3 regions of the Bacillus sp. AP8 genome follow, and region 3 is predicted to be linked to each of the others. Evidence: predicted binding sites of a transcription regulator. Region 3 holds the regulator's gene; each other region holds the start of a gene.
The links. The regulator LexA, encoded in region 3, represses DNA repair genes until DNA is damaged. The targets are predictions, from matches to a motif close to CGAACATATGTTCG.

Region 1 (10,223 bases), on a different contig from region 3:
AAGAACCGATTAAAACCAAATGTCTGGGCAGATTATTATAAAGCGAGTTTTGATCCTACTGATGAAAAAGAATACAAACGAATGGCAGTATACGGAATCTTTCTGGTGCACTATGGATTTTTTTAATCGGTATTTTCCTTGCCATTGGATTTTTGGTTGGGTGGAAATTTTTATGGTTAATTTTTATTTTTACAATTGGTTTTCAGGTTCTGCTTGAGGCATATTTTGCGAATAAAAGAGTCAACTCATAATCAGTTAACATAAAAGGTCATTCAAGCTTGGATGGCCTATTTGCATTGACGTGTTAGGTGGCATTTCCAAAATGGAAGATAATCTATGTATTTGCATTAACGTAAATTGTAGCAGATAATATAAGTAGTTCATTTGGTTCCTTTAAATAATCTAGTTTAGTAGATGAGGGTAATAGCACAATGAACAAATAAAAAAAGTACCATAAAAAAAGAAAGCGAAGTGGAATTATGAGCCTCCGAATTTGTGAGGTGACTGCTGACAATTGGGTTGAAGTAGCCCTTTTATCAGTTGATGAACAACAGAAGGATTTTATTGAAAGTAATTCATTTTCATTGGCACAATCAAGATTCGAACCGCAGTGGCAATCTCTAGCTTTGTATGATGATGACACTATCATTGGATATGCAATGTGTGGTAAGGATATTAGTAATGGAGATGTATGGCTTGACCGTTTTATGATTGATCAAAAACAGCAAGGGAAAGGATATGGGAAAAGAACTCTTCCGATGTTAATTGATTACATTAAGAAACGATATCAGTGTGAAAAAATTTATTTAAGTATTTCTCCTGATAATAAAATCGCACAAAAGCTTTACGAACAGTTTGGTTTCAATTTAAATGGTGACATTGATAATAGTGGAGTAATAAGTGGATTAGTAATGGTATTAGATGAAACAAATACTCCACAACAAAAATTATTATAGTAAATTATATATTAAGGCTTTAGACGTGAAGAATTCTTCCGTTTGAAGCCTTTTCCTATGGGGTAAAAAGTATAGTGTTGTACAAAATAATCTATTTAGCTACGGTATGCTTTTGGGCTTTCGCTGCTATGTTGAATTGCTTTAGTCAGACATATTATTTGTGATAAATATCACAAATAACAATATTTTCACTATTTTAATAATGTTTGAGCAATATATTTTATTATTAAAATATATAGTGATAAACTACATGCATGAGGGGGATGTTAAAATGAAAAGATTACAAGATAAAGTAGCAATTATTACTGGTGGAGCAGGCGGAATTGGTAAAGGTATGGCTATGGCTTATGTTAAAGAAGGAGCAAAAGTAGCCATCATTGACGTAAATGCTGAAGCTGGTGAACAAACAATTAAAGAATTGCAAGCGCATTCACCGGAATCGATTTTTATACAAGCAAACCTTATGGAACATAATAAATTAAAAGGAATTGTAGACGAAGTAGTAGCAAAATTAGGTAAACTAGATATTCTAATTAACAATGCACACGCTTCTAAACAAGCACCTTTCGAAGAAACAACTCAAGAAATGCTAGACTTGTCATTTAATACAGGTTTCTATCCAACTTTCTATTTCATGCAAGCAGCATTACCTTACTTAAAAGAAACAAAAGGTAAAATCATTAACTTTGCATCTGGAGCAGGTATTAATGGTAATCCAAAACAAGCATCTTATGCAGCAGCAAAAGAAGCCATTCGTGGTATCTCGCGTGTAGCGGCAGATGAATTTGGACCTTACGGTATTAATGTAAATATTATTTCTCCAATTGCAAACTCACCTGGTATTCAACAATGGGCTCAAGCAGCACCAGAAGATTACAATGCAATGCTTTCAAGAATTCCTTTAAGAAGACTTGGAGAACTTGAAAGTGATCTAGGACGTGTAGCTGTATTCTTAGGTAGTGAAGACTCTGACTATATTACTGGTCAAACTATCATGGTTGATGGTGGAGCAATTAAATTACGATAATTTCTATTTATAATCGTCAGGAACTTATTTCCCTTCGGTTATAGGCTGTTAACTAGCAGTAAAGATATTCATACGATTAAATAAATGGGATGGTTTTTTCTTTGGGGTGGAAATAGTGGAAGGAACAGACACACTGAAATTAATTAGAATCATGCAGCAATATAACAATCAAGCGATATTTAAGTGGACGAAGGCTACGAACCATAATTTAGGGATTTCACCAATACTTGTATTGGCGGAACTTAAACATAAAGGTCCACAAAAGCAAACGGAATTAGCTCATACATTAGGCTATACACCAGGGGCATTAACAAATATTGCAAATAAATTAATTGTTCAAGAACTTGCTGAACGTATATACGATCAAAATGACCGTCGTTCAGTAATAATGAAAATCACCGATAAAGGTAGACAAGTATTACAGGAATCTGAAACAAAGGGACATGCCTTACATGCTGAGTTATTTCAAGTTTTAAGTGAAGATGAGCTAAAGCGATTTTTAGCGATTTACGAGAAGCTTGTTAACAACATGGATGTATAAAGGTTGTATTAGGGGGAGAGAAGATGGGACGCGTTCAAAATAAAGTAGCACTTGTAACAGGTGCAGCTTCAGGGATAGGTTTGTCTACTGCACAACTTTTAGCTAAAGAAGGTGCTAAGGTTGTTCTAGCAGATTTTAATGTTGAAGGTGCAAAAGAAGCGGCTGAAAACATTAAAAGTCTTGGTGGAGAAGCAGTTGGTATCTTTTTAGATGCTTCTAAAGAAGATTCTATTAAAGAAGCAGTTGAATTTACTGTAGCAGAATACGGTACAATTAACGTTTTATATAATAATGTTGGATTAACAAATCTACAAAAAGATTTAGATGCCGTTAATATTGATTTGGATGAGTGGGATCGTCTAATGAATGTTAATGCCAAAAGTGTTTTATTAGGTTGTCGTTTTGCCATTCCGCATATGATTAAAGCAGGTGGTGGATCCATTATTAATACTGCTTCAATGGCAGCATTTGCAGGAGATTCCATAAGATCTGCTTACGGTGCATCAAAGGCAGCTGTAGTGAATTTAACAAAATATATCGCAGCACAATATGGAAAAGATAAAATCCGTGTAAATGCAGTGGCACCAGGGTTAATTTTAACTCCTGCCGCTAAACAGAACATGCCAGCTGAAGTATTAGCGATTTTTGAAAAGTTCAACGCTCTTCCTTATCATGGAGAAGCAGAGGATATTGGACATACAGTTGTCTTTTTAGCCTCTGACGAATCAAAATTCATTACTGGACAAACGATTCAAGTTGAAGGTGGCCACTATATGGCTAACCCAAGTATTGCAGATTTCAGCAACTTTATGAAACAAGTTCAAAAATAAGAGAATTCTTTTATTTTAAAGCCCCGTTTTAGGTTAAAATAACTTAAAACGGGGTTTTTTAATAGGCTGTTTTCTAAAAGATTGTTGTTTTTATATGAGTTTATTGGATAAAAATAGCATAAAAAGGCCGGGTAGAGCGTAAGGTGCGAGACTCCTGCGGGAGCAGCGGGACAGGTGAGACCTCATAGACACTATGTGCCGGGGAAGTTCACTGCCCGCCCCGCGGAAAGCGAGCAACCTGGAGCGGAATGCAACTCAGTCTATATTCTCAACTTGTTCATAGTCAACAAAGTTTGCGAAAACTGCCTTTTAATATGAATTTAAAAAACTTGTTCTATAATCATTCTTACTTCTTTCATTAGCGGTAAAAATGAGCTTACTTTGAAACTATTAGGAGAGTGCAATGGAGCAATCTTTGATTGGAATATTTGTTGAGCATCCAGAATGGGCTGTTTGGATTAGTATCATTATTAGTATATTAGTGAGTATTGTGGGAGTTCTACCGAGTGTTTTCGTTACGGCTGCCAATATTGCCTTTTTTGGATTTGAGCAAGGTTTATATATCTCAATTGCTGGAGAGGCAATTGGAGCTATTGTTAGTTTTTATCTATATCGTAAAGGTGTTGATAAGCTTTCAGTTATAAGTCGAAATAAATTTATTTTACGGCTGCAGGAAGCAAAGGGAATTGAAGCCTTTCTTTTGATACTTGCTTTAAGACTATTCCCATTTGCACCTTCAGGATTGGTTACTTTAGCTGGTGCAAGTAGTGGTATGGGGATTGTAAGCTATTCTATTGCCAGCACTATCGGAAAAATACCAGCCTTATTTATAGAAGCCTTTGCTGTCAGCCAAGTGTTGAATTTAGGATGGAAGGCTCAGTTGATTCTAGTGATTACTTCTTTGGTTGTACTTGTAATCCTATATGTAAGAAAAAAATATGTTTTACTTAAGAGCTAGAAGCATATGTTTTTCATTGCAAGCACTCACAACTACTTCCATTATGTTATCATTCGTTCTTAATATTCTTATTATTTGCTTTCTACCTTTTTTACAATCTGCTAAAAAATACGATATAATTTTTAATGTAAATCTAAAATTAGGGGTTACGGATAATGAAAATATTAGTAGTAGAAGATCATGAATCGCTATTACATTCGATAAAAGGTATTTTAGAAAAGAGCTTTACAGTCGATATCGCTTCAAATGGTGAGGATGGCTATTTTCTTGCTCAACAAAATATTTATGATGCAATTATATTAGATGTTATGCTACCAGGTATGGATGGCTTTGAAATTTTAAGAAAATTACGTAGAGAAAATATCGAAACACCTGTGATGTTTCTGACGGCTCGGGATTCCTTAGAGGATCGAGTAAAGGGCTTGGATATTGGTGCAGATGATTATTTAGTCAAACCATTTCAAGCGCCAGAATTGGTCGCAAGAGTTCGAGCTTTATTAAGAAGAAGTGGGAATTTCACTAATGACCAGACAATTCGTTATAAAGGAATCGAATTACGAGGAAAAGAAAATGATATATTAATTGATGGAGAGCCTGTTAAGTTAACGTTAAAGCAATATGATTTACTTGAGTTTTTCATTGGAAACGTAGGATCTATTCTGACAAGAGAACAGATATATGACCGTATTTGGGGTTATGATTCAGATACAACAATAGGTGTTGTAGAAGTATTTACACATCATCTAAGGAAGAAGCTTGAACCGTTTGGATATGACAAAGATATTAAGACAGTTCGTGGAATAGGCTATATGCTTAAAAAGGAATAGGAGTAGTCGAATGTTTGAAAAGACGCGTATTAGACTAGCGATGCAAAATTCTATTATTTTGATACTAATCATCGGGGCGATAGCTGCGTCTGTATATTCTTATATGCAAGTACTATTGTATAGTGATTCTGATGATGATTTAAAAGATTTGCTTCATCAGTATGAAACTCTAGTAGAGAATCAATATATACCTTTGGAAGCAAGTATCACAAAGCCTACTTTTATTCAAGATCCTCGTGTACAGGTATTAATTTGGGACGATAAGAAAAAGTTAGTGCAAATAGACGACGAAGGCTTTCTGTTCTCTTCTAATCCAAAAGATTTTCGACCTATCCGTCAGCATGAAATTGAAGAAAAAAGTTCACATGGCTATTATTTTCGTAGTATCTCAGCCAAATTCTCAACTGATTATGGAGATTTTACCGTACAGTTATTGCGTAATGTAAATTCAGAACAGGAAATGTTGCAGCGGGTAGGAGCGCTTTTAGCATTAGGTACGATGGTAGGAGGCATTTTGGCTATTGTAGCTGGCTTTTATTTAGCAGGAGTGGCGCTTGTTCCAATTAATGAAGCCTTGACTAAACAGAAACAATTTGTTTCCGACGCTTCTCATGAGCTTCGTACACCATTAGCTGTTATACAGTCGCGAGCGGACCTCTTACTGCGTTCTCCAAAGGATACGATTGAAGCAAAGGCTGTTGATATATCCGTTATTTCGAAAGAAACGAGAAGATTATCAAAGCTAGTTAGTAACTTATTGTTATTAGCACGGACCGATACGAATAGATTAGATATAAAGAAAGAAAAGTTTCGACTCAATGAGGCGATACAAGAAGTAATTGCACCTTATAAAGAGCTAGCGGAATTACAGGAGAAAAAAATTATTATCAAATGTGATGAGCCAATTGAGATGTTCGGAGATATTGAAAGAATCCATCAGCTTGTTGTTATACTTTTAGATAATGCCTTAAAGTTCACAACAGAACATGGGGAAATTAATGTTATTTGTAGAAAAGTGAATAATGGTGTTGAGTTATCGGTTGCAGATAATGGAATAGGTATAAGCAAAAAGGATATACCTTATGTCTTCGATCGCTTTTTCCAAGGTGAAAAATCTCGCTCGGTGCCAGAAGGTACAGGGTTGGGGTTGTCTATCGCGAAATGGATTGTAGAACAGCATCAAGGGAAAATTAAAGTGAATAGTGAAGAAGGGAAAGGTACGATTTTTAGAATAACATTTCCAAAATAACCAATAGTAGCGTATGATGTAAGCAAAACAAAATGTAGTTATGCTACAATGTTTAAATAATATACTTTTTATGGAAGTAAGGAGATGAAGAGATGACTTGGATTCTAGCTGCTATGACATTACCAGCTTTGTTAGTCTATGTTTTCACAAGAGTCACTTATAATCACTTCGTCGGTTTGTCACTTTCGGTAGCTTTAATTGCCGCATCTGCATATGCAGGTTATACAGATACATGGACATTCATTATTCTTGATGCCATTTCTTTAACGTTTGGTCTATGGTTATCCATTCGCTTTATTAAACATAATACACGTCAGGGGCTGTCTCAAAAGTGATGATTAATCTCTTTTAAGATCCCTTTTCGCTTTAAATCCATAATTTTTATGACTTTGTAACGTATTTTTACTGTTCTTGCCTCTTTTTAAGAGAGTATTGTTAAAGTGGGGCATTAATCTGCTCTTTCCGCGTGAGTCTCTCGGATTTCACTTAAAAAATGAACATAAACATAAGATTATAATGCAAGAGGGTGTCCTATAAAAGCATAGCTTTTGGAACATCCTCTTTTTGGTTTGTAAGGTTAAAAATGCTCGTGTAAGGTTGAAATTGATAATAGGAATCAACGGACCCTTGTTTAAGTAAAAGCTGCTTTCTAGAACTTTTGAATAAGTAGTGCGGATGAAATGAGATTCCCTACTGATGCTATGAACTAGAAAATGGAACTTTAGCATTCTTCTAATTACTTTTATCGAATAAATGTTCGCTTTTGATGGTTAGACTTTAGTTGTTTGTGGTAGAATGTCTATATATTATTTTGTTCGTCAAAGATAAATAGGAATACAAAGTAGGAGGCCCGTTTTCATGAATGAATTTCAATTAGTTTCAAAATATTCTCCACAAGGAGATCAGCCTCAAGCTATCCAAACGTTAGTAAAAGAAATACAATCTGGAAAGAAACTTCAAACTTTGTTAGGAGCAACAGGAACAGGGAAAACGTTCACTGTTTCAAATGTTATTAAAGAAGTAAATAAACCAACGTTAGTTATTGCGCATAATAAAACATTAGCTGGGCAATTGTATAGTGAATTTAAGGAGTTTTTCCCAAATAACGCAGTGGAATACTTTGTCAGTTATTATGATTATTATCAGCCAGAAGCATATGTCCCTCAAACAGACACATTTATAGAAAAAGATGCAAGCATCAATGATGAAATTGATAAACTACGTCACTCTGCTACATCTTCTTTATTTGAACGGAATGATGTCATCATTATTGCCAGCGTATCTTGTATTTATGGTTTAGGGTCTCCAGAAGAATATCGAGAGCTAGTCGTTTCCTTACGAACTGGGATGGAGATAGAAAGAAATAAACTATTACATAAGCTTGTAGATGTTCAATATGCAAGGAATGATATCGATTTTAAGCGTGGTACATTTCGAGTACGTGGTGATGTTGTAGAAATATTTCCAGCGTCTCGAGATGAGCACTGTATTAGAATTGAATTTTTTGGTGATGAAATTGATCGGATTCGCGAAGTAGACGCACTAACAGGAGAAGTACTTGGAGAACGTGAACACGTAGCTATATTCCCAGCATCTCACTTCGTTACTCGTGAAGAAAAGATGAAGGTAGCTATTGAAAATATTGAGAAAGAGTTAGAAGAACAGCTTGTTGTATTTAAAGAACAGGGTAAATTATTAGAAGCTCAACGGATTGAGCAACGTACTCGCTATGATTTAGAAATGATGAGAGAAATGGGCTTCTGTTCTGGAATTGAAAACTATTCAAGACATTTGACATTAAGACCACCTGGTTCAACACCATATACATTATTGGATTACTTTCCAAAAGACTTTTTACTTGTTATTGATGAGTCCCATGTTACGCTGCCCCAAATCAGAGGTATGTTTAATGGTGACCAAGCGCGTAAACAAGTTCTTGTTGACCACGGTTTCCGTCTTCCGTCAGCTATGGATAATCGACCATTACGATTTGATGAGTTTGAGGAAAAGGTAGGTCAGGCTATTTTTGTATCAGCTACACCTGGCCCATATGAATTAGAGCATTGTCCGGAAATGATTGAACAGATTATTCGACCTACAGGATTGCTTGATCCAACGATAGATATTCGACCAATTCAAGGTCAAATTGATGATTTGATTGGAGAGATTCAAGATCGCGTGAAACGGAATGAACGCGTTCTTATTACAACATTAACGAAGAAAATGTCTGAGGATTTAACGGATTATTTAAAAGAAATTGGTATTAAGGTGCAATATTTACATTCAGAAGTGAAGACATTGGAACGAATTGAAATTATTCGTGAACTTCGCTTAGGAAAATATGATGTTTTAGTAGGAATTAATCTACTGAGAGAAGGTTTAGATATTCCAGAAGTTTCGTTGATTGCCATTTTAGATGCTGATAAAGAAGGATTCTTACGTTCGGAACGATCGTTAATTCAAACGATTGGTAGGGCAGCCAGAAATGAACATGGTCATGTCATTATGTATGCTGATAAGATTACCAATTCAATGGAGCTCGCAATCAGTGAAACGAAACGACGTCGTATGATTCAGGAAGCATATAATGAAAAGCATGGAATCACACCTACAACGATTCAAAAAGATATACGAGATGTTATTAAGGCTACACAGACGGTTGATGAGCAAGAAAGCAATGAACCAGCTATTAGATTAGATAAATTAAGTAAAAAAGAACGTGAAAAAGTAATCACAAATATGGAAAAAGAAATGAAGGAAGCAGCCAAAGCATTGAATTTCGAGCGAGCTGCTGAGCTGCGTGATTTAATATTAGAGTTGAAACTGGAAGGATGACAAGAAAATGGCAATGGATAAAATAGAAATAAAAGGAGCAAGGGTCCATAACTTAAAAAATATTGATGTCACAATTCCAAGAGATAAATTGGTTGTATTAACGGGATTATCTGGATCAGGTAAGTCATCTCTTGCTTTTGATACGATATATGCAGAAGGCCAACGACGATATGTGGAATCATTATCTGCTTATGCTCGGCAGTTTTTAGGGCAAATGGATAAACCAGACGTAGATACGATTGAAGGGTTATCACCAGCTATTTCGATTGATCAAAAAACAACCAGCCGTAATCCTCGTTCAACAGTAGGGACTGTAACAGAAATTTATGATTATTTACGTCTTTTATATGCTCGTGTCGGTAGACCGACATGTCCAAATCATAATATAGAGATTTCTTCTCAAACAATCGAACAAATGGTAGATCGAATTGTTGAATATCCAGAAAAAACAAGACTGCAAGTATTGGCTCCAGTTGTATCTGGAAGAAAAGGAACACATGCAAAGGTTTTGGAAGATATCAAGAAACAAGGTTATGTTCGTGTTCGAGTAGATGGAGAAATCTATGATATTGGAGACGATATTGAACTTGAAAAAAATAAAAAGCATGACATTGAAGTCATTATTGACCGTATTGTATTAAAAGAAGGAATTGAAGCGCGATTATCCGATTCATTAGAAAGTGCGTTAAAGTTAGGTGAAGGTAAGGTCATTATTGAGATAATTGGTCAGGAAGAGTTGCTTTTTAGCGAACATCATGCTTGCCCATTATGTGGGTTTTCTATCGAAGATCTAGAGCCGAGAATGTTTTCCTTTAATAGTCCATTTGGAGCTTGTCCAGATTGTGATGGTTTAGGATCAAAGTTAGAGGTAGATCTTGATTTAGTCATCCCAAATAAAAACGTAAGTTTACGAGAACATGCGATTGCACCATGGGAGCCAACAAGCTCACAGTATTATCCAACTTTACTTCAGGCAGTAGCGGATCATTATGGTATTGAT
Region 2 (10,223 bases), on a different contig from region 3:
CCGTATCTGCTTTACTTCTGCATAACTTACCATTTGAATTAATCTCTATTCCATTTGCAACAATTGCATTATGGGTTTCTATGTTCTTTACCATATGGTCTGGTTGGGAATACTTCGCTATTAATAAAGATGTATTTAAAAATTCTAAATAAACACGGGGGAGTTTTTAGATGAATGCAGAGATTATTGCTGTCGGCTCTGAGCTATTACTTGGACAAATCGTGAATAGTAATGCTCGTTACATTTCTAGACAGCTTGCCGAAATAGGGGTAAATGTTTTTTTTCATACAGTAGTTGGCGATAATTCGTCTCGCTTAAAGAGTGCAATTGAAATAGCAGAGAAGCGTTCTCAGATTGTTATCTTTACTGGCGGACTCGGACCAACAAAAGATGATTTAACAAAAGAAGCGATTGCAGCTCATTTAAATACTCAGTTAGTTATGGATGAGCATGCGTTAGCTAGCATCTCTGCTTATTTTGCAAAAACGGGAAGACCTGTTACGGAGAACAATAAAAAGCAAGCGCTTGTTTTGGACGGTTCTCATGTTTTAGTGAATGATCACGGAATGGCCCCTGGAATGATATACTCATCTCCTAGTCATACATATATGCTTTTACCTGGACCACCGTCTGAAATGGAACCGATGTTTTCGACATATGGGATTCCTGCATTAGTAGATAAAATGAATACGATTGAAAGAATTCATTCTCGAGTTCTTCGATTTTTTGGTATTGGTGAAGCATATTTGGAAACAGTTGTTGAAGATTTATTAGATGAACAATCTAACCCTACAATTGCTCCCTTAGCTTCTGATGGAGAAGTTACGTTAAGAATAACAGCTAAACACTCTTCAGTTGATGAGGCTGATAGAATGATTGATGAAGTAGAAGAAAAGATTAATCAACGAGTTGGGCAATTTTGTTATGGAAAAGATGATACGTCTTTAATGAAAGAAGTTGTGAAGCTGTTAACTTCTAAAGGTCTTACAATTGCTAGTGCAGAAAGTTTAACAGGTGGTATGTTTCAAGAGGAATTAACGACAATATCAGGTGCGAGCCAAATATTTAAAGGTGGAATTGTTAGCTATAGTAATGAGGCAAAAATAAATGTCTTAAAAGTAAACAAAGAAACGATTGAAAAATATGGCGCAGTGAGTGAACAATGTGCAAAAGAAATGGCTGAACAAGTACGTTCTTTACTAGGTACTGATATTGGAATTAGCTTTACTGGTGTTGCAGGACCAGAACCACTTGAAGGTAAACCAGTGGGCACTGTTTATATTGGCTTGTCTAGTTCGAAATTTACTACAAAAGTAGTTAAGCTACAACTACAGAGAAGCAGACAGGTTAATAGAGTAATAAGTTTTAAAAATGGCTGTCATATTATTCTACAAAGCTTACAAAGTCATGAATAGAAGTTTTAGATATCATTTTAAAATAGAAGGTGTTTATCAATTTACGTTATATTTGATAGATACCTTCTATTTTTTTATAAAGGTATTTTCTTAACGAATTGTGATTAAAAAAAATTTACATAAGTAAAATGAAAGTTTTAGAGAAAAATTAACAATGAAATTAAGCGAATAAATGTTCGCTTTTTACTTGTCAAACGAAAGAAAAAAGTATATAGTAAATATAGTTATTAACAAACAAAGAAGCAGTACGCTTTAATGAATAGATATTAGCATGTATTTAAAAGGGGGAACTCTAGTGAGTGATCGTCAAGCAGCCTTAGAAATGGCTTTGAAACAAATTGAAAAACAATTCGGTAAAGGTTCCATTATGAAACTAGGAGAACAATCTGACCGCAGAATTTCTGCAGTTCCTAGTGGTTCGTTAGCTTTAGATGTAGCGCTTGGGGTTGGTGGATATCCAAGAGGTCGTATTATTGAAGTGTATGGTCCTGAAAGTTCAGGTAAAACAACTGTAGCATTACATGCGATAGCTGAAGTACAAGCATCTGGTGGACAAGCAGCTTTTATTGATGCTGAGCATGCTTTAGATCCAGTTTATGCTCAAAAGTTGGGTGTGAATATTGATGAATTATTGTTATCACAACCGGATACTGGAGAGCAAGCTTTAGAAATTGCTGAAGCACTTGTACGAAGCGGTGCAATTGATATTATTGTAATTGACTCAGTTGCTGCTTTAGTTCCTAAAGCAGAAATTGAAGGAGATATGGGAGATTCTCATGTAGGCTTACAAGCACGTTTAATGTCTCAAGCACTACGTAAGTTATCTGGAGCTATTAATAAATCAAATACAATTGCTATTTTCATCAACCAAATCCGTGAAAAAGTAGGAGTTATGTTTGGAAATCCTGAAACAACACCAGGAGGACGAGCGTTGAAATTCTATTCAACGGTCCGTTTAGAAGTACGTCGTGCAGAGCAATTGAAACAAGGCAATGACATTGTAGGGAATAAAACTAAAATTAAAGTTGTAAAGAATAAAGTTGCGCCACCATTCCGTGTAGCAGAAGTGGATATTATGTATGGAGAAGGAATATCTCGTGAAGGAGAAATTGTTGATATGGCTTCTGATCTTGATATTATCCTTAAGAGTGGGGCATGGTATTCTTATAATGATGAACGTTTAGGTCAAGGTAGAGAAAATGCTAAACTTTTCTTAAAAGAAAACGATGCTATTCGTACAGAAATTATGAAGAAAATACGTGATCACTATCAGTTAGATGGAGAACATGTTGCTCCAGAAGAAGATTCGGCTCAGGAAGAAATGGATTTTCTAGAAGAATAAGCAATATAAAAAGACTTAGCACTCTTTAGAATGCTAAGTCTTTTTATCTTTTTAAGGGTATTTCACCATAATATATTAGGATTAGGAGTTGTATACTGACTTTGTGAAAGTTGAATATAGGTTATGGTCATTTAAATATGTGGTTTCCTATAGCTGGAAAAGGACTGTACGTTAACATGTATGGGCTGAATGGTACCAATGTCTGAAAATTCATAGGCGCCCAAAGGTACAACCCCTTGACAACCCAAATTTGCACCTATACAATTAATATGTATATTTTACATGTTTTTAAATTTAACATTTGTAAAAAAAAAAGCCTATGTGCTGTATATTGAAGAAAAGTAACAATGTACATGCCGACATGACATGATTAAAAATAATTTCATAGCAAGAGGAGGTGAAAAGATGGATCTAATTATTATTATCATCTCCATTTTGCTTGCTCTGTTCGTCGGTGCAGTTGTTAGTTATTTTGTATTCAAGAAATTATCTGAAAACAAAATAGCAGGGGCAAAGAATGAAGCAGAACGTATCATTGAAGATGGCATTAGAGAAAGTGAAGCTCTTAAAAAAGAAGCCCTTATTGAAGCCAAGGATGAAATCCATAAACTTCGAACTGATGCTGAAAGTGACATTCGTGAACGAAGATCTGAATTACAAAAACAAGAAAATCGATTATTGCAAAAAGAAGAGAATCTTGATCGAAAAAGCGATACTCTTGATAAACGTGAATCCGCTTTAGAGAAAAGAGATTATTCTCTTAACCAAAAACAACAGCATATTGAAGAGAAGGAAAGCAAAGTGGACGATATGGTTCGTCTGCAACAAACAGAGCTTGAACGAATTTCTAGCTTAACAAGAGAAGAAGCAAAAGCCATTATTCTGGATCGTGTTGAAAAGGAACTATCACATGATATTGCTATTATGATTAAAGAAAATGAAAACCGTGCGAAAGAAGATTCTGATAAGAAAGCAAAAGAAATTCTTTCACTTGCTATCCAAAGATGTGCGGCTGATCATGTAGCTGAAACAACAGTATCTGTTGTTACTCTGCCAAATGATGAAATGAAGGGACGTATTATTGGCCGCGAAGGCCGTAATATAAGAACACTTGAAACGCTTACAGGTATTGATTTAATCATAGATGATACACCTGAAGCAGTTATTTTATCTGGATTTGATCCAATCAGACGTGAAACAGCAAGATTAGCACTTGAGAAATTAGTACAAGATGGTCGTATCCATCCGGCACGTATTGAAGAAATGGTGGATAAAGCGAGAAGAGAAGTTGATGAGCATATCCGTGAAATTGGAGAACAAACAACTTTTGAAGTTGGGGTTCATGGATTACATCCAGACTTAATTAAGATTCTTGGACGTTTGAAATTCCGAACAAGTTATGGACAAAATGTTCTAAAACATTCTATGGAAGTTGCCTTCTTATCAGGATTACTTGCTGCTGAATTAGGTGAAGATGAAATGCTTGCTAGAAGAGCTGGTTTGCTTCACGATATTGGTAAAGCTATTGACCATGAAGTGGAAGGAAGCCATGTTGAAATTGGTGTTGAACTTGCCACTAAGTATAAGGAAAATCCTGTTGTCATTAACAGTATTGCTTCGCATCACGGTGATACAGAACCAACATCGATAATTGCAGTTCTAGTAGCAGCAGCGGATGCTTTATCTGCAGCAAGACCTGGAGCAAGAAGTGAAACTCTTGAAAATTATATTCGTCGTTTAGAGAAACTTGAAGAAATTTCAGAGTCATATGATGGTGTTGAAAAATCATTTGCGATTCAGGCTGGCCGTGAAGTTCGTATTATGGTTAAACCAGAACAAATTGATGATTTAGAGGCTCATCGTTTAGCGAGAGATATACGTAAGCGTATTGAAAAAGAATTAGATTACCCTGGACATATTAAGGTAACTGTTATTCGAGAAACTCGAGCTGTAGAATATGCAAAATAGAGTGTAATAGAAGAGGGAATCCTAAAAGACATACTTTTAGGGTCCCTCTTCTTTCTTATTTGGGTATAATAAAGTAGTAAGTAAATGTTTGTTTTGACTAATTGTTTAAATGAAACAATATTATATGCTATAATTTTCAAAGTCTAAAAGAACGTATTTTTTGAAAGTAGAAAGGGTTATAAAATGAAATTACTATTTGTTGGAGATGTTGTAGGTTCTCCAGGTAGAGATATGGTGGAAGAATATTTACCAAAACTAAAAGACAAATATAAACCACATATCGTGATAATAAATGGTGAAAATGCAGCAGCTGGAAGAGGAATTACAGAAAAAATTTATCGTCAGTTTTTAAGCTCTGGAGCAAATGCAGTAACACTAGGTAATCATGCTTGGGATCATAAAGAGATTTTTGAATTTATTGAGGATGCGAATAATTTAGTAAGACCAGCTAATTTTCCAGAAGGAGCACCAGGGACAGGAATTACTTATATAAGATGGAATGCTCTTCAAGTTGCTGTTATCAATTTGCAAGGAAGAACTTTTATGCCGCCATTAGATTGTCCGTTTGTTAAAGCGGAGCAGTTAGTAGAAGAGGCTAGAAAAGTAACACCAATCATATTTGTAGACTTTCATGCTGAAGCAACAAGTGAAAAACAAGCTCTAGCTTGGTTTTTAGATGGGAAGGTTTCTGCTGTAATTGGTACGCATACACATGTTCAAACAGCTGACTATCGTATCTTACCGAAGGGAACAGCTTATATGACTGACGTTGGTATGACAGGTCCTTATGATGGGATTTTAGGAATGACTAGGGAGCCGATTATTCAAAAGTTCTTAAACAGTATGCCTGCGCGTTTTACTGTGCCTAAAGATGGGCGAGCACAGTTAAGTGCAGTACTTATTGATATTGATGAAAAAAGTGGAGTAGCTAAGAAAATTCAGCCGTTGATTATTAATGAAGACCATCCATTTTTTGAATAAGCGCTAAAATATCATATTAGTTGAGAGAGTATCTTCCTATTTTAGGGGATGCTCTTTTTTGGGTATAGGCTAACCTGATATATCTATGGTTAATTACTTAGGAGATTAGGATTTTCTTCTCCTAGAAACAAACAGCTGTGTTACGATTAGTTGAAAACTGTCCTAAGGAAAGAAAACCTCTTATATAAATTTGTAATAACTAGGACAAATGTTGAATATAGTAGCAATGGAAGTAATATATTTGTCACATCATCGTAAGACGATGGAGAAGGAAATACACAAGGAGGAGCTAGGAATGGAAATATTAAAGGTTTCAGCAAAATCTAATCCCAATTCTGTAGCAGGCGCACTTGCGGGTGTCCTACGTGAAAGAGGAGCCGCTGAGATTCAGGCAATCGGAGCAGGGGCGTTAAATCAGGCCGTTAAGGCAGTAGCAATTGCAAGAGGATTTGTGGCACCTAGTGGAGTGGACTTGATATGTATTCCTGCTTTTACAGACATAATGATTGATGGCGAAGAAAGAACTGCTATAAAGCTTATAGTGGAACCACGTTAAACAGAGAGAATGTAAAGAAGAGGCAATCTAAAAGTAAAACTTTTGGTAAGCCTCTTTATTTTGTAGAAAATCATGTTTTAAAAAGGATAACCGATGTTAGTGAAGGCTTTTGGGACAACCTTTCTCAAAGTATAATCTCCTTTGTTCAAGATATAATGGGTTTATCAATCAAATCATACGAATTATTGAAAAATTCTTTCTGTTTTCTGTATTTAATGTGTTGAGAGGCTTGCATTTTTTCATTGTTAAGGCTAGAATTAAAGTCGTTTAGTACATCTCGCTGTAGGATCGCTTCGAAATGTCTTAATATTATAAAAAAATTGTATTCTAGTTTATTGAGAGAGTACTAGATAATCCAAGATAAGTTTCCATTTATAGTGTGACTAAAGGGGTGTAAGTAATGATCAATCAACTTTCGTGGAAAGTTGGAGGGCAGCAAGGTGAAGGTATTGAAAGTACAGGAGAAATTTTTTGTATAGCTTTAAATCGTTTAGGATATTATTTATATGGATATCGCCATTTTTCTTCACGAATAAAGGGTGGACACACAAATAACAAAATCCGTGTAAGCACTGTACAAACTCGTTCTGTATCAGATGACTTAGATATTCTTGTCGCCTTTGACCAAGAAACAATTGAATTGAATTACAAAGAACTGCATGAAAAAGGGATCATTATTGCAGATTCTAAAATAAAGCCACAGTGCCCTGAAGATTCTAAGGCTGTGATGTATAGTGTTCCGTTTTCTGAAATAGCTACTGAATTAGGTACATCATTAATGAAGAATATGGTAGCGATCGGTGCTTCTTCCGCAATATTAGGTTTAGATATTTCTATTTTTGAAGAAGTTGTAGAAGAAATCTTTGGTCGTAAGGGAGAACAAGTAGTTAAAAAGAACTTAGATGCTATTCAAGCAGGCTATGAATATATGGTAAATGAGCTAGGTCAAAATGTAGGTTCATTACAATTGGAAAAAGGCGATGGAAAACAACGCCTATTTATGATTGGTAATGATGCTATTGCTCTAGGAGCTCTAGCTGGTGGTTGCCGTTTTATGGCAGCTTACCCGATTACTCCAGCTTCAGAAATTATGGAGTATTTAATCAAAAAACTACCGGCAGTTGGTGGTACTGTTATTCAAACAGAAGATGAAATTGCAGCCGTAACTATGGCAATAGGAGCTAACTATGCAGGTGTGAGAACAATTACAGCGTCTGCAGGCCCAGGATTATCCTTAAAGATGGAAGCAATCGGATTGTCTGGAATAACAGAAACACCACTTGTTATCGTTGATACACAACGTGGAGGCCCTTCTACTGGTCTTCCTACAAAGCAAGAGCAATCGGATTTAATGGCAATGATATATGGAACACATGGTGAAATTCCTAAGATTGTTATGGCTCCAAGTACAGTAGAGGAAGCTTTTTATGATACGGCTGAAGCATTTAATTTAGCTGAGGAATATCAAGTACCTGTTATTGTTTTGTCTGATTTACAGTTATCGTTAGGGAAACAAACTGTACAGCCTTTAGATATAAATAAAGTAGAGATTCGTCGTGGTAAACTTGTACAAGGTGAATTACCAGAAGTGGACGGATATTTTAAACGCTATGAAGTAACAGAAGATGGAGTTTCACCTAGGGTCATTCCTGGTATGTTAAATGGAATCCATCATGTTACAGGTGTAGAGCATGATGAAACTGGTAAACCTTCTGAAGCAGCAACAAATCGTGTTGCTCAAATGGATAAGAGAATGAGAAAGATTAAAAACATTTCATTTCCTAATCCGGTTCATAAATATGCAAAACATGAAGAAGCAGACTTGTTAATTGTTGGTTTTAACTCTACTCGTGGAGTAATCGAGGAGGGTATTACCCGTTTAGAAGAGGATGGCTTGAAGGTGAACCATGCGCATATGCGTTTAATTCATCCATTCCCTATTGAGGAAATGCTACCACTTGTAACTTCGGCTAAGAAAGTTGTAGTCGTTGAGAATAATGCTACTGGACAATTAGCAAATATTATAAAAATGAATTTAGGCCATGTCGATAAAATTAAGAGCATTCTAAAGTATGATGGTAACCCGTTTTTACCACATGAAATTCATTCAAAATGCAAGGAGTTGTTCTGATATGGCTACATTTAAAGATTTTCGTAATAATGTAAAACCAAACTGGTGTCCTGGTTGTGGAGACTTTTCTGTTCAAGCAGCTATTCAACGTGCGGCAGCTAATGTCGGATTAGAGCCTGAACAATTAGCCGTTATTTCGGGTATTGGCTGTTCTGGACGTATTTCTGGATATATCAAATCTTATGGATTTCATAGTATTCATGGCCGTTCACTACCAATTGCTCAAGGTGTGAAAATGGCAAACCGTGAATTAACAGTCATTGCATCAGGCGGAGACGGCGATGGTTTTGCTATTGGTATGGGACATACCGTTCATGCCATCCGTAGAAATATTGATATTACGTATATTGTTATGGATAATCAAATTTATGGATTAACAAAAGGGCAAACATCACCTCGTTCAGCTGCTGGTTTTAAAACGAAATCAACACCACAAGGTTCAATTGAACAAGCGATTTCACCAATGGAACTAGCGATTTCTGCGGGTGCAACATTTGTTGCTCAAAGCTTCTCAACAGATTTAAAAGATTTAACTAGTATAATAGAAGCTGGAATCAATCATAAAGGATTTTCATTAATTAACGTATTTAGTCCTTGTGTGACCTATAATAAAATTAACACGTATGATTGGTTCAAAGAAAATTTAACAAAATTAGCTACTATAGAAGACTATGATCCTACTAATCGTGAGCAAGCCATGCAAACATTAATGGAGCATGATGGTCTAGTTACAGGTATTATTTATCAAAATAATGAGCGTAAATCGTATCAAGAATTAGTACCTGGTTATGGAGAAGAGGCATTAGCAAAATCAAGCCTCGAGTTAAGTCAAGAAAGCTTTGATAAGCTAGTAGCGGAGTTTATGTAATCTATATAAATAACAGATAATAAAAAGCCTCATGGAAATAGTCCATGAGGCTTTTTAAGTCGATCACAAAAAATAGAAGGATCTATTTATGAATGGATCTTAAAAGAAGAATCCTCCGCCAAATCCACCGCAGCATCTTCTTCTACAACCGCAACCGCGATTAAAATTGTTACTCTCATTACGACGACGATGTCTACGGAATGAGCTAGATTCGAAGCAACGGCAATTTCTTACACGTCTACAGAATCTACGTTCACGTCTGAAGCAATCACTGCTTTCTGAACGTCTGTTTCTACGTCTTGAGCTACTTTCTCTACGTCTTGAACTGCTTTCACCTTTTCCCATTTATAAACACTCTCCTTAAAAGTAAGTTCAATGTAATGTATGTAATCCGCGGACAAGATGAAAAGGCTAGTACCTAGAAATCAAAAAATGTGTATATATAATGGTTCGACAAATCTCTATTGAGATTGGTTAAGACTAATGAAGAAAAAAATAAATTTTTTTCTCGTTATCATTTGTACACGATAAACGTACAGCTAAGTAAATATATCTGTTATAAAAAATAAACTATTTATATAGATATATTTATGGAAAGAGAGGTGTGTTCACCTTGGAGGGAAAAATGAAGGCGCTTGTGAAGCATCATAGAGGTTTTGGGGCTAGTCTAGAGTATGTAAACATACCAATCATAAAAAAAAATGAGGTTCTTATTAGAGTTAAAGCTACTTCGATTTGCGGGACAGATGTTCATATTTACAAATGGGATCAATGGGCAAACAAGCGTGTTAAACCGCCATATATATTTGGGCATGAATTTTCTGGTGTAGTAATTGAGATAGGAAGTAGTGTGTCATCAGTGTCGGTCGGTGATCATGTATCGGCAGAAACCCATATCATTTGTCATAACTGTCTTCAATGTCTCGAAGGTCTAGGACATATATGCCGTAATACTAAAATCA
Region 3 (10,223 bases):
AATAGCTCTTTCCAACATGGGGGGATAGTAGGAGTAAAAAGAAGCCTTTTTTTAATCAATAGGATATAGTACAAGCCATTTGATAGAACTTAACATAGATTACCTTGAGGTGATTGTATGGTGAGTACTCGTAAGTATTTGGTATCTGATTCAGTTGCTGAAAGATTTACGTATGGGAAAGGAAATATAAAAAATATATCACAATACATGAAACGGATAATACAAGTAATGGAGCTAATGCTGATGCACATGCACGTTTGCAAGCAAATGGCAATATTAGAGAAGCATCATGGCATTGGCAAGTTGATGATAAAGAAGCGATACAGTCATTTGAGCATACTTGGATGTGTTGGGCGGCGGGTACAACGAAAGGTAATAAGGAATCGATTCATATAGAAATTTGTGTAAATAGCGATGGGAATTATCAAAAAGCAGTGCAAAATGCAGCAGCATTAACGAAGATAATAATGAGAGATGAAAATATTTCAATTGAAAATGTTGTTCAGCATAATTATTGGAGTGGGAAAAATTGTCCAAAGATTATGAGAAGCGGTTCGAATGTAACTTGGATTGATTTCAAAAAATTGTTCTCAAATTCTAACTCTAATAGCAAGGAGAAGGAGGATGTTCACGTGTACCAACCGAGTAATGCCACAATGATTAACTCAACTGCTATGGTTTTACAAAGTTTTGAAAATAAAGACGTACATGGTGATTTAGCAATTAGTCCTGCCCATAGAGAAAAATTAGTAAAAGGGGAATTATCGCTAGACGATGCTATTGCATTAATCTATGTAGCTTTATATCGAGGATTAATTCAAGGAAATAAATTAAAATAAGTTTACTCTTATTATTGTTACGACTAAATTTAAATACAATAAAAAAGATTCAAATGTTTAGCCTTAATGCTAACTTTTGAATCTTTTTTATATTGTACTTAATGAATTTCTCGGTATAAACCGATGACTTTTCCTAAAATTGATACTTTTTCTAAGATAATTGGTTCTAACGAAGAGTTTTCAGGTTGTAAGCGGAAATAATTTCTTTCCTTAAAGAATCGTTTAACCGTTGCTTCATCCTCTTCAGTCATCGCAACAACAATTTCACCATTTAGAGCTGTACTTTGTTGTCGGACAATAACGTAATCTCCGTCATGTATGCCAGCTTCTATCATACTATCTCCTGATATCTCTAGCATAAATACTTGTTGATCGTAACCAGCTAGATGTTCTGGTAAAGGAAAATATTCCTCAACATTCTCAATAGCAGTAATAGGTTGTCCTGCCGTTACCTTACCAATTAACGGTACATTTACGACCTTGCGTTTTGGTATTAAGGATTCTTCCTCTAAGTCTAGTATTTCAATTGCACGAGGTTTAGTAGGATCTCTTCTTATTAAACCTTTTGCTTCTAATCTAGCCAAATGTCCGTGAACAGTGGAGCTTGAAGCTAAACCGACTGCTTCACCAATTTCTCGTACAGACGGTGGATAGCCTTTCTGGTTTACTTCATCTTTTATAAAATCAAGAATATCTTGTTGCCTTTTAGATAATTTGCTCATCGATACACCCCCACTTCAATGTCTATAAGAAGATTATAACATGGAAGAAAAAGAGATACAAACATATGTTTGAATTATATATTGACGAAAACAAATGTTCGTATTATAATTCGAAATATAAGAAATACGAACAAATATTCGGTGTTGAGAAAAGGAGAAATATTTTATGAAACATTTTATTGTAAGAAATTCATTTTCCCTTATTTTAATTGGCCTATTTTTATTATTTTCTATTACATCTTTATATAAATTTGGTTCGGATAACTCTAGTAACTATGTAGAAATCACAGTGTCTCAAGGTGATACTTTGTGGAACATTGCAGAAAAATATAAAGATAATAATATCGGTACTCCGAAATTTATTGCTATTATTGAGAAAGTAAACAATTTAAATGGTGAAGTGCTAAAAGCTGGTGATGTATTAGTTATCCCAGTAAAAGAAAATCATAGAACGCAATTATCTATGAACCAATAGCAATGGCACATTTTTAACGCCATAGTTTTGAAAGGTTGTAAAGAATGAAACGAGCTATCATATATTGTCGAGTAAGTACAGAAAAGGAAACACAAGAAACCTCTTTAAAAAGACAGGAACAAGAACTTAATCAATTAGCGCATCAATTATCGTTTGAAGTCGTTAAAATTATTAGTGAAAAAGAAAGTGGCTATCAATTAAACCGTGATGGAGTATTTGAATTACTAGATTGCATAAAAGAGAATGATATAGATGCTATATTGATTCAAGATGAAACTCGGCTAGGAAGAGGAAATGCTAAAATAGCATTATTACATTGTATAGTGAAAGAAGGAGTCAAGATTTATACTCATTCCCATCAAGGGGAAATGGAATTTTCTGAGTCAGATTCTATGGTCTTGCAAATTGTCGGGATTGTAGAAGAATATCAAAGAAAATTACATAATATGAAGATTAGCCGTGGTATGAAAAAAGCCGTTGATAATGGTTATAAACCACAAAAAAATATCAAAAACCAAGATCAGTCAAAAGGCCCTGAAAAGAAAATAGTTCCAATTCAAGAAATCATACGTCTTCGTGAAAATGGTTTAACTTTTTCTGAAATTGCAGCTACTTTAAGAGGATTTGGTTATCAAGTTTCTAAAGCAACGGTTAATCGAAGATATTTGGAATATATGGAATCATTACCTGAACATGAGGAGTAAAACTTGATACATATTTTAATTTCTTATAATATGACAGTATTAATAAGTTTTTTTGAAAATGAAGGAGCGTTTATATGCTGTCAAAAGATAAAATTGCAAGAATCAATGAATTAGCTAAAAAGTCTAAAACAACAGGATTAACACCTGCTGAAGCTAAAGAACAATCAAAATTACGTAGTGAATATTTACAAACATTTAGAAAATCAATGTCAGATACTATCGAGCATTTAAAAGTTATAGATCCAGAAGGTAATGATGTAACACCTGATAGAGTAAAGAGAATTCAAGAACAAAAAAGGAAAAATCTACATTGATAGGTGTTAATTGGAGAAGGGTGCTTTTGTATGCATCCTTTTTGTTTTGAGAATCATAAGTACACATATATATTTGTGTCTTTTTTATAAAAATATATTACATTTTTCACTATATGTTCACGTTTTATATTGTCTTTCTTATATAACAAATATAATATAAGAAGGAATAAACTTATCTATGGAAGGAAGTATTAATATTGAAAAACGTAGATCAACTTTCCATCAATAGCATCCGTACATTGTCAATTGATGCGATTGAAAAAGCAAATTCAGGACACCCTGGAATGCCTATGGGTGCCGCACCAATGGCATATACTTTATGGACTAAACACATGAATCACAATCCGAAAAATCCTAAATGGTTCAATAGAGATCGTTTTGTATTATCTGCTGGACATGGATCAGCATTATTATACAGTCTGCTACACCTAGCAAAGTATGATGTAAGTCTACAAGATTTGAAAGAATTCCGTCAATGGGGAAGTAAAACTCCAGGACACCCTGAATTTGGGCATACACCAGGTGTAGAAGCTACTACGGGTCCTCTAGGACAAGGTATTTCTATGGCTGTAGGTATGGCGATGGCTGAGCGTCATTTAGCTTCTAAATATAATAAAGAAGGCTATGAAGTAGTAGATCATTTTACATATAGTATCTGTGGTGATGGAGATTTAATGGAAGGTGTTTCTGCTGAAGCTTCTTCATTAGCTGGTCACTTACAATTAGGCCGTCTTATTGTTTTATATGATTCAAATGATATTTCTTTAGATGGTGAGTTAAGCCAATCATTTAGCGAAAGTATTGAAGAAAGATATAAGGCGTATGGATGGCAATATATTAAAGTGAATGATGGTAATGATATAGAAGAGTTATCTAATGCTCTTGAAGCAGCAAAACAAGATTTAACAAAGCCAACAATGATCGAAGTTAAAACTGTTATTGGTTTTGGTTCTCCAAATCGTGCTGGTTCATCTTCCGCACATGGTATGCCACTAGGTGCTGATGAGCTAAAATTAACAAAAGAAGCTTATAAATGGACATTTGAAGAAGATTTCTATGTACCAGAAGAAGTTTATGCACATTTTGAAAAAACATGTGTTGAGGCAGGTACTTCAAAAGAAGCGGAATGGAATGAATTATTTGCTGCATATAAAGAACAATATCCTGAGTTAGCAAATGAATTAAGTGCTGCTATTAACAATGAACTTCCGACTAATTGGGATAAAGATATTCCTGTTTATGAAGAAGGAAAAAGCCTAGCATCACGTGCATCTAGTGGTGAAGTAATTAATGGAATTGCGAAAAATCTACCTTCATTCTTTGGTGGATCAGCTGACTTAGCTGGATCTAATAAAACAATGATTAATGGTGCAGGAGATTTCTTACCAGGTAACTATCAAGGAAGAAATATCTGGTTTGGTGTTCGTGAATTTGCAATGGGTGCTGCATTAAATGGTATGGCATTACACGGAGGATTAAAAGTATTCGGAGGAACTTTCTTTGTATTCTCTGACTATGTTCGTCCAGCTATTCGTTTATCAGCTTTAATGAATTTACCTGTGACGTATGTATTTACACATGATAGTATTGCGGTTGGTGAAGATGGTCCTACTCATGAGCCAATCGAACAACTTCCATCATTACGTGCAATGCATAATTTATCAGTAATTCGTCCAGCAGATGGAAATGAAACAGCGGCTGCATGGAAGTTAGCAGTTGAATCTACAGATACTCCAACTGTACTAGTATTAACTAGACAAAATCTTCCAACGATTACTCAATCTGCTGATGTAGCATATGAAGGAGTTTCGAAAGGAGCTTACGTTGTTTCACCATCTACTAAAGAACAAGCAGATGCTCTAATCCTAGCTACAGGTTCTGAAGTATCACTAGCAATTGCAGCTCAAAAACAGTTAGCAAGTGAAGGTATTGATGTATCAGTAGTAAGTATGCCATCATGGGATCGTTTTGAGAAGCAATCTAAGGAATACAAAGATTCTGTATTGCCTCCATCAGTAACGAAGAGATTAGGTATTGAGATGGCTGCAACATTTGGTTGGCATAAATATGTAGGATTTGAAGGAGACGTACTTGGCATTGACAAGTGGGGTGCTTCAGCTCCTGGTGAAAAAGTAATGGCTGAATACGGCTTTACAACAGAGAATGTTGTTGCAAAAGTAAAAGCATTATTTTAATAAAAATGAATGAAGATGCTCAATTGATTTGAGCATCTTTTTTTATATAGTGGTGTGAATAATATAATAACATCTCTATTCTGTGAAAATTTTTGGTCATCGACAAAACTAGTGCGATTTTTCAACAAGAATCAGCAATTTCCATAATCAATCCTTTATATACTAAAGTAAAAGGAATGATAGGGGGATTACGATGAGATGTTATCAAATCTATTTAATAGAAGAACAATATGCTAGGCAATATCTAGGAAGAGAAGTCTTGTTTTATGGATTGTTTCAAGATTATCGTAATTCTAGCGGTGCTCAAACACATATTATTGGTCGTCAGATTTTATATATAACAAAGGAGATTCCTGTAAAGAATCTTCAAGAAGAAATGCACAGGCAATTATCATACAATCAGACTATTAAATGTAAAAATGGGGTATATTATGTTAGAATTAATGAAAGTAAATCAAGGTCAAAAAGTACGGCTAAGCTTGAAATCCATAACAGAATGTTATACATTTCAGCGGAAGGAAGCTATGATGCTGAAACCGTTTTATTCGAATGCTTGCGCAAATGTGAAGATAGCTTTATTGCTATTGATATTGAACATAAACGTTATGGCTGGTTAAAGCCGATAAAAGAGAGAAATTTTATTTAATCCTTACAAAAATCCTATGGAATATTGTATAATAACGTGTGGTCTAGTACACTAAATAGTAGACAACTTGAAGGAGGAAATACGTATGACTTGGCTAGCATGGGTTGTTGCTATTGTAGCTTTATTAGCTGGTATAGCAATCGGATTCTTCATCGCACGTAAGTACATGATGAATTATTTGAAAAAGAATCCACCAATCAATGAACAAATGTTACGCATGATGATGATGCAAATGGGACAAAAACCGTCTCAAAAGAAAATTAATCAAATGATGAGTGCTATGAACAAACAAATGAAATAATAAGCCCTCATATTCCATGGGTTTTGACATACTTTGTATAAGCTGAAATTTTACATGAATGGAAGCTTCACATCATTAAAATGGTTAATCATTCACAAAAGACTACCTTCTTGCTCAAATGAGTAAAGGGGTAGTCTTTTGTGTTAATAAAGAAGAATCAGTTTTTGTGTAAGAGGTTGGTGGATAAGTACTAGCTACTTACGCTATGCGCCAAGAAAGCTTACCGTACCGCGGAAAGTAAGCATCATGAAGAGAAGTCAGTTCAATCTATACTCCTTACTTGTTCATAGACAACAAAGATTGTGAAGAGTTAATAAAAAGAAACTTTTGAAACTTTATCGTTGGTGAATCGTATATATGATTAACCATTCTTTTTCATTGCACGAAAGATATTGAGATCTAATAAAATGTATATACCATTATTGTAGTTGATTCATGTAATTAACAGTCTGGAAGTGTTTTTTAAGTGAACAATTCCTTAAATCTATTAGATAGTAATGACTTTTTGGAAAAGGAATGTAAAAATAATAGAAGAGGGAGGAGTGCAAATGAAAGTAATTATAGGTTCTATTATTGTGGTCATTTTTATTTGTATCGGAGTATGGCTAATCTTATCTCCTTCGTTCAAAAGTGTTGGAGATACGGCATATAAGCTAAAAAAGAAGATTGAGGAGGATGACAATGGAAAACGTGACACCGATTAAAAAGGGGAAAAGTCGAAAAATATTAGGAGGAACTATTATTGCTCTTGTTCTAGTAATAGGAGTAGCTGTTACTTCTTTATTTATTGAAAAAATCCCTAATGGTTATGTTGGGGTAGTGTATAGTCCTAATGGTGGTGTACAAAACGATACTTTAAGCCAAGGTTGGCATCTTGTTGGTCTATTCGATAAAGTAACCATTTATCCGATTAGAATGCAAACGGTAAATTATAAAGATATTCAAGTAGCTACTTCAGATGGAAAAAATGTAACCATCGATTTTGCCTACAACTATTCTATTCAACCGGATAAGGTGGTTGATGTATTTAATAAATTCGGCCCAATTCCAGTTGAACAAATTGAAGAGTCTTATATGAAAACAAGACTTTGGGATGCAGGACGAAAAGGAATTGCAAAATATTCAGTAATTGATACGTATGGTGAAAAATCAGCGGAGGCGGCTGTAGCTGTTCAAACGATTTTTTCAGAAGATATTAGTGGTTTAGGTTTTACAGTGGAGGATCTAACTTTAGGGGTACCGAAACCTGATGAATCTACTCAGGCTGCTATTAACAAAAGAGTAGAAGCTGCCCAAGAATTAGAAAGAAAACAAATTGAATTAAACATTGCTAAAGCAGAAGCACAAAAGAAAAAAATCGAAGCACAAGGTATAGCTGAATATAACGAAATCATTAAAAAATCTATTTCTACTGAGGTTATACAAAATAAATGGATTGAAAAATGGGATGGTCAGATGCCTAAAGCAACAGGTTCTAATCAGCTAATACAAATTCCAATTGATGATACAAAAGCTGCTACAACAAAATAAAAATAATCAAAATCCATATGGTGAAGATTTGTATTCACTATATGGGTTTTTTACTAATATCACTTATAATAAGTAAATTCGAAAAATATGTAAAATAGATTCACAATACCTCATAAGTTATTTGATTATTTTAAAAGTTTTGAATATAATGAATGGGATAGACGTCATACATCTAGAAGGGGAGTAAAACTCGTATTAGTTAGAATTTTACTCTAAAGGTAAGGAATCTATTTGAAAGTATAGTAGATTGTATATGAAAACTAGATGTCAATGTTAATAAATATTATTATACTTATTTAACAAACAATCTAGTTCTTGGCTATATTGTAATGTAGTAGCACTATTTAAGCCGTGCTGGGAAACGATTTTTCCTAATTCCTTTCTCTTTCTTTCAATTAATTGCAGTAATTCATTTTTAGACACAAGTGATAATCCTTTCTACCTGATAATTTATTATAGTTCAATATTACTAGAAAAATATGTAATTATATCATTAACAGTATATCTTTTTATGGAAATTAATTCAAACACTTAGTGTAAAATTGGTATTAATGTTAAATTTCACATAAAATTCATATATCAATCACTCCTTTAATAACCTTTTATTTGATAAAATGGCAATATAAAGTAAATGGGGTGATGGTTTGGCAGATCTTAATTTATTCCTTGCATTTGGTGCAGGCTTTTTAAGCTTTATCTCTCCTTGTAGTTTACCGCTATATCCTGCTTTTCTTTCATATATAACAGGTATGAGTGTTGGGGAAATCAAATCAGAGAATGTTATGTTGCGAAAAAGAAGTCTATTACATACACTTTTCTTTTTATTAGGATTTTCAATTATCTTTATTGCCTTAGGCTATGCCACTTCTTTTTTAGGAGTATTTTTTAAATCAAATCAAGAAATGATAAGACAAATTGGAGCGATTGTAATCGTTTTTTTTGGCTTTGTTATTATTGGATTTATCAGACCAACCTTTCTTATGAAAGATCATAAATTTGAATTGAAAAATAGACCAGGTGGTTATATTGGTTCAGTTATTATTGGACTGGCGTTTGCTGCGGGCTGGACTCCTTGTACGGGACCAATTTTATTTTCTGTTTTAGCTTTAGCAGCTCAGAATTCAGATTCAGCTCTCATTTATATGGCTGCATATATTCTAGGCTTTGCGGTACCATTTTTTATCCTATCATTTTTTATAGGGAGAATGAATTGGATTAAAAAGCATAATGTTAGGATTGTAAAAGCTGGTGGTTATATAATGATTATAATGGGAACGATTCTTTTCTTTAATGGGATGAGTTATATATCTTCCTTTTTTGTTAATCAACTATTTGGTGGTTGGACTGGATTTTAAATAATCACTAGTTGATTTTTCCTGTTATTATAGATTAATAGTAATATAAACACATAGTATCAATAGATTTATTACAGAAAATTGGATGTTTATATTTGATTATAGTATAAAAGTAGGATATATTTTGTATTATAATATATATTTTACTGATAATTCGGATTAAATACTTTTACCTGTTGTGCAAAAGCAAGGAGGTCCAACGATGGCTAGAATACTTATTATCGACGATGCTAAATTCATGAGAATGACTTTATCCAATATGTTATTAAAGGCAAACCACGAAATTATTGGAGAAGGTGAGAATGGTCGGCAAGCTGTTGAATTATATAAAGAATTTCAACCGGATTTAGTAACGATGGATATAACAATGCCAGAAATGGGTGGAATTGAAGCGGTTAGAGAAATTAGATCCGAATTCCCTGATGCGAAGATTATTATGTGTTCAGCAATGGGGCAACAGAAAAAGGTTGTTGAAGCAATAGAGGCAGGAGCTAAGGATTTTATTGTCAAACCTTTTGATGAATCGATTGTTATCCAGGCGATTAATCGTGTACTAAATTAGTTCGTTTCAGACTGTCTTTTAAGTAAGGGTTTACTAAAGACAGTCTTTTTGATTTATGATAGAAAAATTGATAATATATAAGAAATTATTGTTTGAAATTTACAATTACTATTTAAAAAGGTTTAAGGATTAAACCTTTAAAGGACTGGTGCTTTTTGATTTACATTTCAACCGCCATTGCAGTATTAATGGCTTTTACTGTTTTATTTATTAGAATGAAAGCTTCAAAGAAGCCGGCAAGTGTTAAAAAGATTATTTTACCACCTGTTTTTATGAGTACAGGAGCGTTAATGTTCATCTTTCCATTTTTTAGAGTTACGGGAATGGAAATTTTAGAAGCCATAACTGTAGGAATGCTATTCTCCATTTTTTTAATAAAAACATCAAAATTCGAAATTAAAGACAATGAAATATACTTAAAAAGATCGAAAGCATTTATTTTTATTTTACTTGGATTATTAATCATTCGATTAATTGCCAAAGTAATATTAAGTAGCTCTATTGATGTGGGGCAATTAAGTGGAATGTTTTGGATTCTTGCTTTCGGTATGATTGTACCGTGGCGAATCGCGATGTATTT

Region 1: uvrB (excinuclease ABC subunit UvrB) is a predicted target of LexA. The motif match lies at 7,135-7,148, and genes of this name have one in related genera.
Region 2: recA (recombinase RecA) is a predicted target of LexA. The motif match lies at 1,581-1,594, and genes of this name have one in related genera.

The regions. Positions count from the first base shown of each region.
Region 1 covers NZ_CAPG01000056.1:59,135-69,357, reverse strand. The annotation lists gene BN349_RS14400 (GNAT family N-acetyltransferase) at 480-956, shown strand; gene BN349_RS14395 (SDR family NAD(P)-dependent oxidoreductase) at 1,228-1,983, shown strand; gene BN349_RS14390 (MarR family winged helix-turn-helix transcriptional regulator) at 2,099-2,524, shown strand; gene BN349_RS14385 (SDR family NAD(P)-dependent oxidoreductase) at 2,548-3,354, shown strand; gene BN349_RS14380 (TVP38/TMEM64 family protein) at 3,758-4,312, shown strand; gene BN349_RS14375 (response regulator transcription factor) at 4,468-5,139, shown strand; gene BN349_RS14370 (sensor histidine kinase) at 5,150-6,388, shown strand; gene BN349_RS14365 (CsbA family protein) at 6,481-6,723, shown strand; gene uvrB (excinuclease ABC subunit UvrB) at 7,247-9,223, shown strand; gene uvrA (excinuclease ABC subunit UvrA) at 9,231-10,223, shown strand, end outside.
Region 2 covers NZ_CAPG01000037.1:31,020-41,242, reverse strand. The annotation lists gene pgsA (CDP-diacylglycerol--glycerol-3-phosphate 3-phosphatidyltransferase) at 1-152, shown strand, start outside; gene BN349_RS10335 (competence/damage-inducible protein A) at 171-1,415, shown strand; gene recA (recombinase RecA) at 1,711-2,757, shown strand; gene rny (ribonuclease Y) at 3,163-4,725, shown strand; gene BN349_RS10320 (TIGR00282 family metallophosphoesterase) at 4,909-5,706, shown strand; gene spoVS (stage V sporulation protein SpoVS) at 6,002-6,262, shown strand; gene BN349_RS10310 (2-oxoacid:acceptor oxidoreductase subunit alpha) at 6,663-8,393, shown strand; gene BN349_RS10305 (2-oxoacid:ferredoxin oxidoreductase subunit beta) at 8,395-9,261, shown strand; gene BN349_RS25885 (hypothetical protein) at 9,361-9,606, opposite strand; gene tdh (L-threonine 3-dehydrogenase) at 9,887-10,223, shown strand, end outside.
Region 3 covers NZ_CAPG01000036.1:176,226-186,448, reverse strand. The annotation lists gene BN349_RS24875 (N-acetylmuramoyl-L-alanine amidase) at 165-839, shown strand; gene lexA (transcriptional repressor LexA) at 938-1,561, opposite strand; gene yneA (cell division suppressor protein YneA) at 1,728-2,036, shown strand; gene BN349_RS10115 (YneB family resolvase-like protein) at 2,081-2,740, shown strand; gene BN349_RS10110 (DUF896 domain-containing protein) at 2,815-3,054, shown strand; gene tkt (transketolase) at 3,249-5,249, shown strand; gene sirA (sporulation inhibitor of replication protein SirA) at 5,443-5,895, shown strand; gene BN349_RS10095 (YneF family protein) at 5,981-6,196, shown strand; gene BN349_RS26115 (hypothetical protein) at 6,745-6,900, shown strand; gene BN349_RS10085 (prohibitin family protein) at 6,878-7,726, shown strand; gene BN349_RS25355 (aspartyl-phosphate phosphatase Spo0E family protein) at 8,000-8,149, opposite strand; gene BN349_RS10080 (cytochrome c biogenesis CcdA family protein) at 8,371-9,081, shown strand; gene BN349_RS10075 (response regulator) at 9,284-9,643, shown strand; gene BN349_RS10070 (CcdC family protein) at 9,799-10,223, shown strand, end outside.